One region of the Bacillus sp. LJBS17 genome, then DNA from elsewhere that is predicted to be linked to it. Evidence: riboswitches for the same ligand, from Rfam matches in the RefSeq annotation. Region 1 holds a riboswitch; each other region holds the start of a gene.

Region 1 (3,277 bases):
GGGTGGGACTCTTTTGCGATGTTTCTTAAATGTGATACGAGCTGATCCGCTTTCTCCTCCGCGCATTCAAAGGATGCTCTCAGCGTCAAATGAGGCGGGATTAGAGAGTAGCTTGGGTCATAGCGCTTTCTGTAAGAGTTTGCAAGGTCTTGGAGCTTTTTTGATGGAAATAAAACGATTCCGTATTTCATATTATGTCCCTCCTGGAAATAAAGTATGATAGAGTGTTAAAGCATTTTTTTCAGCGCCGGGGTGATGAGCGGCTGCCAGTATGTCCATTTGTGGTCTCCGTCAAATGGCTCGAAATCATAATCGGAAAGCTTTTTCTCCAGCAGCTGTTTCAGCTCCCGGTTCGGTTCTGTAAAGTCCAGAATGTTCCCGTCTGTCGTGTGGACGTCAGTTTCTTTTGTTCCGATTTGGTGATAAATAGAGAGGTGTTTGATATCGTCTGACTGTTTTACGGCTTCTAGTACGTGTTTGTCAACATAGGGAGACTGCATGATGATGTTGCCAAACATATTCGGATAATCAAGCGCTGTCATAAGTGACACGGTTGCTCCGAGCGAATCACCGATCAGCGTTCGGCCGTAACCGATCTGATAGGTTGGATACTCATCATCTGCAAAAGGAACGAGCTCATGGGCGATGAACCGTTTATACGCCGAAAATTTTGAACCCTCCGGATGATAGGTGTTTCTGCGCTCTTTTACATCCTTATAGGGAACACCGATAATAATGCTCCGGTCTATTTCGCGTTTCGACAGCAATTCCTCAACCTGTCTGCCGATCCTCCCCAGCCTGAAATAATCGTGGCCGTCCTGCGCGATAATGACATGGTATTTATAAAGCGGGGAGTAGTTGGACGGCAGATAAACAAGCAAGGTCATTTCCTCGTTAAGCTCTTTTGAAAAGAATTTCTTTTCTTGCACTGTGCCGTTTTTCGGTGCCATAAAAACATTCCTCCAGGACATCACTATACTTTCTTGCATTTTCAATTATTGTACCATGAATTATTAGAAATTTCTCTCTTTAAACGGTTCGGCACACGAAGAAAAAAGTGTTGAAATAAACTGTGAATTGCGCTAATATAAAACAATCAGAAAATTGAAATCGATATTTCTTATCGTGAGAGGTGGAGGGACTGGCCCTTAGAAACCTCAGCAACCGGCTTGTTTTGCATGTGCAAAGCGCCAAGGTGCTAAATCCAGCAAGCGTTTTTTATGCTTGGAAGATAAGAAGAAGCGTTAAACCCCTTCTTCTTATGAAGAAGGGGTTTTTATTTTGAAAAGGGAAGGTGTCAGCTATATGTCACAGCACGTTGAAACGAAATTAGCTCAAATTGGGAACCGTAGCGATGAAGTCACGGGAACAGTAAGTGCTCCTATCTATTTATCAACAGCATACCGCCACAGAGGGATCGGAGAATCTACCGGATTTGATTATGTCCGCACAAAAAATCCGACACGCCAGCTTGTTGAGGACGCGATCGCTAACTTAGAAAACGGCGCGAGAGGGCTTGCCTTTAGTTCGGGAATGGCTGCTATCCAAACGATTATGGCGCTGTTTAAAAGCGGAGATGAACTGATCGTTTCATCGGACCTATATGGCGGCACGTACCGTTTATTTGAAAATGAATGGAAAAAATACGGATTGACTTTTCATTATGATGATTTCAGCGATGAGGACTGTTTACGCTCTAAGATTACGCCGAATACAAAAGCGGTGTTTGTGGAAACGCCGACAAACCCCCTTATGCAGGAGGCGGACATTGAACATATTGCCCGGATTACAAAGGAGCACGGTCTTCTGCTGATTGTAGATAATACATTTTATACACCGGTCTTGCAGCGGCCGCTTGAGCTGGGAGCTGACATTGTCATTCACAGCGCAACCAAGTATTTAGGCGGGCATAACGATCTGCTTGCTGGACTTGTCGTGGTGAAGGATGAGCGGCTCGGAGAGGAAATGTTTCAGCATCAAAATGCGATCGGCGCCGTCCTGCCGCCATTTGATTCGTGGCTTCTGATGAGAGGAATGAAGACGCTGAGCCTCAGAATGCGTCAGCATCAGGCAAACGCGCAGGAGCTTGCGGCGTTTTTAGAAGAGCAGGAAGAAATTTCGGATGTGCTGTATCCCGGAAAAGGCGGCATGCTGTCCTTCCGTCTGCAAAAAGAAGAATGGGTCAATCCGTTTTTAAAAGCGCTGAAGACCATTTGTTTTGCAGAAAGCCTCGGCGGGGTGGAAAGCTTTATTACATACCCTGCGACCCAGACGCACATGGATATTCCTGAAGAGATCCGCATCGCAAACGGGGTGTGCAATCGGTTGCTGCGCTTTTCTGTCGGTATTGAACATGCGGAAGATTTAAAAGAGGATCTAAAACAGGCATTATGTCAGGTCAAAGAGGGAGCTGTTTCTTTTGAGTAAACACAATTGGACGCTGGAAACCCAGCTCGTGCACAATCCATTTAAAACAGACGGCGGAACCGGGGCGGTCAGTGTACCGATTCAGCACGCCTCGACTTTTCACCAATCTTCATTTGAAGAGTTCGGGGCATATGATTACAGCCGCTCTGGCACGCCGACAAGAACAGCTCTCGAAGAAACAATTGCCGCACTGGAAGGCGGAACAAGAGGATTTGCTTTCAGTTCAGGCATGGCTGCCATCTCAACAGCATTTTTACTGCTGTCACAGGGTGATCACGTTCTTGTGACAGAAGATGTATACGGCGGAACCTTCCGTATGGTGACAGAGGTGCTGACCCGGTTTGGCATTGAGCATACGTTTGTCGACATGACGGATCGTAATGAAGTGGCGCGGAGCATCAAGCCGAACACAAAGGTCATTTATATGGAGACGCCATCAAATCCGACACTTGGGATTACGGATATTAAAGCGATTGTTCAGCTTGCAAAAGAAAACGGCTGTCTGACCTTTCTGGACAATACATTCATGACACCGGCACTGCAGCGTCCGCTTGACCTCGGCGTGGATATTGTACTTCACAGCGCGACAAAATTCTTAAGCGGACACAGCGATGTGCTCTCAGGTTTGGCTGCTGTCAAAGATGAAGAGCTTGGGAAGCAGCTGTATAAGCTGCAAAACGCGTTCGGCGCCGTCCTTGGCGTACAGGATTGCTGGCTTGTCCTGCGCGGATTAAAAACATTGCAGGTCCGTTTAGAGAAGGCGAGTCAAACAGCCCAGCGGCTTGCGGAATTTTTCCAAAAGCATCCGGCGGTGAAGCGCGTGTATTATCCGGGACTGGCTGATCATCCC
Region 2 (3,277 bases), 1.5 Mb from region 1:
GAAAATGTCCGGATGTCAGTGAGCAAAAAGTGGCTCAGTTGGGGTGATTCCTATCACTTGGAGATTGCAAACGAGGAAGATGTTCTGATTTGCACTGCCATCGCTATCGTGCTTGATATGGTTTTATATAACGATGAAGATGAAAGTATTCTCTAAAAAACATTGACAATTGATCCAAAAGTAATAATATTAAGATAATTGAAATCTGAATATGAAGTTGTACCTTATCAAGAGAGGTGGAGGGACTGGCCCTATGATACCCGGCAACCGCTGTTTCAAACAGAATGGTGCTAAATCCTTAAGAACATTGCGTTCTTGCAGATGAGGCGGAGATTTGATCGTTCAAGCTCTTCCTTACACAAAGGAAGAGCTTTTTACATGCTCAATATTTCAGAAAAGAGGCGAATAACATGGCTCAACAAACGAATGTTGCAGGACAAAAAACAGAAAAACAACGCAAAGCACCTTTCCGCGCCGATCATGTCGGCAGTTTGCTTCGTTCCGTTCCGGTGAAGGAATCCCGGCAAAAAAAAGCGGCTGGTGAGATGACAGCAGAACAGCTTCGTGATATCGAAAATCAAGAGATCATCCGCATCGTGGAAAAACAAAAAGAAATCGGTCTCGATGTGGTAACAGACGGGGAATTCCGGCGTTCTTGGTGGCATTATGACTTCCTGGAAGGGCTTGACGGTGTGGAACCGTTCATCCCTGCTGAGGGGATTCAGTTCCATAACACAAAAACGAAAGCGCGCAGCATCAAAGTGACGGGAAAACTCGATTTTACGAGCCACCCAGCGCTTGCTGATTATCAATTTTTACATGAGATTGCCGGTAACGCGACGCCAAAATTGACCATTCCCAGCCCAAATATGCTGTTTTTTGGCGAAAAGGCGGATAAAGGGATTTATGACGATCAAGAGGAATACTTTCATGATCTGGCCCAAGCGTACAAAAAAGCAATCAAAGCCTTCTATGATGCTGGCTGCCGTTATCTCCAGCTCGATGATACGTCATGGTCTCTCTTCTTTGAGGAAAAAGGAAGAGAGGTTGTCCGGGCGCTCGGCGGTGATCCAGAAACATTGCCAGCCATATTTGCCAAAACAATTAACGATGCCGTGGCAGACCGGCCTGGCGATTTAACGATCACAATGCACATTTGCCGCGGCAACTTCCGCTCAACCTGGGCGGCATCAGGAGGGTACGACGCTGTAGCGGAAACGATTTTGGACGGCTTAAACCTTGACGGCCTTTTCTTGGAATACGATGATGACCGCTCCGGAAACTTTGATCCGCTCCGTTTTGTGAAGCGCAAGGATCTGCAAATTGTGCTCGGCTTGATCACATCGAAATACGGCGAGCTTGAAAATCCTGAGGATGTGAAACGCCGTATCAATGAAGCCGCGCGTTTTGTCAGCTTGGACCAGCTATGCCTGAGCCCGCAGTGCGGTTTCGCCTCTACAGAAGAAGGCAACCTTCTGACAGAGGAGCAGCAATGGGCAAAGCTTCGCCATGTCATCGACATTGCCAACGATGTGTGGAGATAATCTATCATTGACAGAAATAGAAAATGTGTGAATAATAGATACTATCAGAAAATTTCATAAAAAGGTTTTCCTTATCAAGAGAGGTGGAGGGACTGGCCCTGCGATACCCGGCAACCGCTGTTTAACAGAATGGTGCTAAATCCTTTAGAGCAATGATTGCTCTTGAAGATAAGGTTGAGATTGTCACGCAAGCTCTTCCTTATCCAAAGGAAGAGCTTTTTTATATTTGAATGGAAAGAAGGAATGGACAACATGTCACAACAAACAACACCCGCAGAACAAAAATCACTTCAAAGAAAAAAACCGCCGTTTCGCGCGGATCAAGTCGGAAGCCTGTTGAGATCTGAGCCCGTTAAAAAAGCGCGGCTGCAAAAAGCGGCCGGCGAAATTACGGCTGAGCAGCTTCGCCAAATTGAAAACGATGAAATCATCCGCATTGTGGAAAAACAGAAGGAAACCGGCCTGAACGTCGTGACAGACGGTGAATTCCGCAGAGCGTGGTGGCACTTTGATTTCCTGGAAAACTTAGATGGCGTTGAGCCGTTTACTCCTGAGCAAGGCATTCAATTCCATAACGTACAGACAAAAGCACGCGGCATTAAAGTCACAGGCGATATCGACTTTTCAACTCACCCAATGCTTGAAGATTATTCATTTCTCCATAGCATTGCCGGTGACGCAACGCCAAAGATGACGATTCCAAGCCCGAATATGCTGTTTTTCCGCGGAAAACTGGAAAAGGATGCGTATAAAAAAGATTATCACCTTTTCCAGCATGATGTATCCAAAGCATATAAAAAAGCGATTCAAGCGTTTTATGACAGAGGCTGCCGCTACCTCCAGCTTGATGATACAGCGTGGGCCGTTTTCTTATCAGAAAAAGGCTTAAAACAAATCGAAGCGTTCGGAACAACGCCTGATGAGCTTCGCCAGCTGTTTGCGAAATCCATTAACGACGCGATTGCAGACCGCCCGGATGACTTGACGGTAACCATGCATATTTGCCGCGGCAACTTCCAGTCCACTTGGACAGCGGAAGGCGGCTATGACGCAGCAGCCGAAACCATTTTTGACGGCTTGAATCTTGACGGACTTTTCTTAGAGTATGATGATTCACGCTCAGGCGGATTTGAGCCGCTCCGTTACGTAAAACGGTCTGATCTTCAGCTTGTTCTTGGCTTAGTGACATCTAAATTCGGTGAGCTTGAAAATCCGGATGACGTGAAACGCCGTATCGAAGAAGCATCCCGTTATGTAAGCTTAGACCAGCTTTGCCTCAGCCCTCAATGCGGATTCGCTTCAACTGAGGAAGGCAATAAGCTGACTGAAGAACAGCAATGGGCGAAGCTCCGCCATGTGGTTGAGATCGCTAATGATGTTTGGAAATAAGCAAAGAAAAAACACACTTGATTCCCTAGCGGAGCAAGTGTGTTTTTTATGTCATTGTGCGGTGTAGCCCCCATCAAGGACGACAGCCTGCCCAGTGACGCCCTTCGCCTTCTCGCTTGCCAAAAACACGGCATAATCCGCAATTTCCTTGACGGAAAGCAGTCGCTTTTGCGGCACAAGCGGAAAAATGACTTGTTCAAGTACAGAGTCGTAAGGGACATTTCTAGTTTTCGATAGATCGCTAAGCTGATTGCGTACAAGCTGGGTATCGACATAACCCGGACAGAGCGCATTGACTGTTATGCCGTGGGGCGCGCCTTCCAGCGCCCCTACTTTTGTGAGTC
Region 3 (3,277 bases), 130 kb from region 1:
CTCTGAAAAAAATGCATATAATTTTTCATTCAGTTTCATGACACTGCTCCTTTCCCCAACACTATTATAACTTGACTTACAGTTGAATCCCAGTCATACACGCCGAAGCCATCCAATATTTTGAAAATTACTAATTCTTTGGTGTGTATCCTATTTTTTCAAAATGCTTCAAATGGCTCTGTCCGAGCGCTTGTTTTTTTCATATAATATGAGGCAACACCCTTGAATCCACTTGAAAGCATAAAAAAGGAGGGCTTTTTTATGAATGGTGAAATCCGCTTGATCCCGTATGTGACGAATGAGCAGATCATGGATGTAAACGAGCTTCCTGAGGGCATTAAAGTGATTAAGGCGCCAGAAATGTGGGCAAAAGGGGTAAAAGGCAAAAATATTAAAGTTGCTGTATTAGACACGGGCTGCGACACAAGCCACCCTGATTTAAAAAATCAAATCATCGGCGGAAAGAACTTCACGGATGACGACGGCGGCAAGGAAGATGCGATTTCCGACTACAACGGACACGGCACACACGTCGCCGGAACAATTGCAGCTAATGATTCAAACGGAGGCATTGCCGGAGTCGCGCCTGAGGCAAGCCTATTGATTGTGAAGGTTCTTGGCGGCGAGAACGGCAGCGGACAATACGAATGGATAATTAACGGCATCAACTACGCGGTGGAACAGAAAGTCGACATCATCTCAATGTCCCTTGGAGGGCCAAGCGATGTGCCAGAGCTAAAAGAAGCAGTGAAAAACGCAGTGAAAAACGGAGTGCTTGTCGTTTGTGCAGCGGGAAATGAAGGTGACGGCGACGAACGCACAGAAGAGCTTTCCTACCCCGCAGCTTATAATGAAGTGATTGCAGTTGGATCTGTTTCTGTAGCGCGAGAATTATCAGAATTTTCTAACGCAAATAAAGAGATTGACCTTGTGGCACCAGGAGAAAACATCTTATCCACCCTTCCCAACAAGAAGTACGGTAAGCTGACCGGCACTTCAATGGCTGCCCCTCATGTCAGCGGTGCGCTTGCTTTAATCAAAAGCTATGAAGAAGAATCATTTCAAAGAAAGCTTTCTGAATCTGAGGTTTTCGCACAGCTAATCCGCAGGACACTTCCTCTTGATATTGCAAAAACGCTGGCAGGAAATGGATTCCTGTATTTAACAGCTCCTGATGAGCTCGCAGAAAAAGCAGAGCAATCACATTTGTTGACCCTATAAGATTATTTTTCTTATATAATATACACCACATCATGTAAATAAAAATTTCAAATTCTATGTTGACAATGAATTTGAATTACTGTTAAGATTACCAACAAATGATTCAACTTTTCAAAAAATTAATAACATTTTCTCTTATCGAGAGTTGGGCGAGGGATTGGCCTTTTGACCCCAACAGCAACCGACCGTAATACCATTGTGAAATGGGGCGCACTGCTTTTCGCGCCGAGACTGATGTCTCATAAGGCACGGTGCTAATTCCATCAGATTGTGTCTGAGAGATGAGAGAGGCAGTGTTTTACGTAGAAAAGCCTCTTTCTCTCATGGGAAAGAGGCTTTTTGTTGTGAGAAAACCTCTTAGCAGCCTGTATCCGCGGGTTAAAGAGAGTGTTTTACATATAAAGGAGGAGAAACAATGACAACCATCAAAACATCGAATTTAGGATTTCCGAGAATCGGACTGAACCGGGAATGGAAAAAAGCACTTGAAGCGTATTGGAAAGGCAGTACTGATAAAGATACGTTTTTGAAGCAAATCGACGAACTATTTTTATCCGCAGTAAAAACACAAATTGACCAGCAGATTGATGTTGTGCCTGTTTCTGATTTCACACAGTATGACCATGTACTCGACACAGCAGTCAGCTTCAACTGGATCCCGAAACGTTTCAGACATTTGACTGACGCTACCGATACATACTTCGCTATCGCCCGCGGAATCAAAGACGCCGTATCTAGTGAAATGACAAAATGGTTTAATACAAATTACCATTACATCGTTCCGGAATATGACGAGAGCATTGAGTTCCGTCTGACAAGAAACAAACAACTCGAAGATTATCGCCGGATCAAACAGGAATACGGTGTGGAAACAAAGCCTGTGATTGTCGGCCCTTATACGTTCGTTACGCTTGCTAAAGGCTATGAACCGTCTGAAGCAAAAGCGATCCAAAAACGACTTGTGCCATTATATGTACAGCTTTTGAAAGAGCTTGAAGAAGAAGGCGTAAAATGGGTTCAAATCGATGAGCCGGCGCTCGTTACCGCCTCTAGTGAAGATGTCCGCGGTGCAAAAGAATTATTTGAAAGCATTACAAGTGAGCTTTCATCCTTGAATGTGCTTTTGCAGACGTATTTTGATTCTGTTGATGCTTATGAAGAGCTGATCTCTTACCCGGTTCAGGGAATTGGCCTTGATTTCGTTCACGACAAAGGCAGAAACCTGGAACAGCTTAAAACACATGGCTTTCCGACAGATAAAGTGCTGGCAGCCGGCGTTATCGACGGACGCAACATTTGGAAAGCGGACCTTGAAGAGCGTCTCGATGCCGTTCTTGATATTCTCAGCATTGCAAAAGTTGATGAACTGTGGATTCAGCCTTCCAGCAGCCTGCTGCATGTTCCAGTAGCGAAACACCCTGATGAGCATTTGGAAAAAGACCTATTGAACGGATTATCCTACGCAAAAGAAAAGCTGGCCGAGCTGACAGCTTTGAAAGAAGGCTTAGTATCAGGAAAAGCGGCGATCAGCGAAGAGATTCAGCAGGCTAAGGCTGATATCCAGGCGCTTAAACAGTTTGCAACAGGCGCCAATTCTGAACAAAAGAAAGAGCTTGAGCAATTAACTGATAAAGACTTCAAGCGCCCGATTCCGTTTGAAGAACGTTTAGCCCTGCAAAATGAATCTCTCGGCCTTCCGCTTTTGCCGACGACAACGATCGGCAGCTTCCCGCAGTCTGCTGAAGTGCGGAGCGCACGCCAAAAATGGCGGAAAGCTGAGTGGTCCGATGAACAGTATCAAAACTTTATCAATGCGGAAACAAAAAGATGGATTGATATTCAGGAAGAATTGGAGCTTGATGTCCTTGTTCACGGCGAATTTGAACGGACAGACATGGTCGAATACTTCGGTGAAAAGCTGGCCGGTTTCGCCTTCACTAAATATGCCTGGGTTCAATCATACGGCTCACGCTGTGTCCGCCCGCCAGTCATTTACGGAGATGTTGAATTTATTGAACCGATGACAGTGAAAGACACAGTCTACGCACAGTCATTG

The links. A riboswitch is a leader RNA that binds a small molecule or an ion and turns the genes downstream of it on or off. The one in region 1 is predicted to bind S-adenosylmethionine.
Region 2: it holds a riboswitch for S-adenosylmethionine, as region 1 does, so the genes downstream of both, KXZ66_RS20525 (5-methyltetrahydropteroyltriglutamate--homocysteine S-methyltransferase) here and metI (cystathionine gamma-synthase/O-acetylhomoserine thiolyase) in region 1, are expected to answer to the same signal.
Region 3: it holds a riboswitch for S-adenosylmethionine, as region 1 does, so the genes downstream of both, metE (5-methyltetrahydropteroyltriglutamate--homocysteine S-methyltransferase) here and metI (cystathionine gamma-synthase/O-acetylhomoserine thiolyase) in region 1, are expected to answer to the same signal.

Annotation. Positions count from the first base shown of each region.
Region 1 covers NZ_CP079759.1:1,238,416-1,241,692, forward strand. Annotated here, with positions in the region: gene KXZ66_RS06375 (YjcG family protein) at 1-191, opposite strand, end outside; gene KXZ66_RS06380 (esterase family protein) at 228-950, opposite strand; SAM riboswitch class I at 1,118-1,238, shown strand; gene metI (cystathionine gamma-synthase/O-acetylhomoserine thiolyase) at 1,306-2,427, shown strand; gene metC (cystathionine beta-lyase) at 2,420-3,277, shown strand, end outside.
Region 2 covers NZ_CP079759.1:3,973,755-3,977,031, forward strand. Annotated here, with positions in the region: gene KXZ66_RS20515 (LURP-one-related/scramblase family protein) at 1-156, shown strand, start outside; SAM riboswitch class I at 222-328, shown strand; gene KXZ66_RS20520 (5-methyltetrahydropteroyltriglutamate--homocysteine S-methyltransferase) at 411-1,544, shown strand; SAM riboswitch class I at 1,613-1,719, shown strand; gene KXZ66_RS20525 (5-methyltetrahydropteroyltriglutamate--homocysteine S-methyltransferase) at 1,797-2,933, shown strand; gene KXZ66_RS20530 (3-hydroxybutyrate dehydrogenase) at 2,985-3,277, opposite strand, start outside.
Region 3 covers NZ_CP079759.1:1,366,858-1,370,134, reverse strand. Annotated here, with positions in the region: gene rsbRB (RsbT co-antagonist RsbRB) at 1-39, opposite strand, end outside; gene isp (serine protease Isp) at 262-1,221, shown strand; SAM riboswitch class I at 1,354-1,509, shown strand; gene metE (5-methyltetrahydropteroyltriglutamate--homocysteine S-methyltransferase) at 1,637-3,277, shown strand, end outside.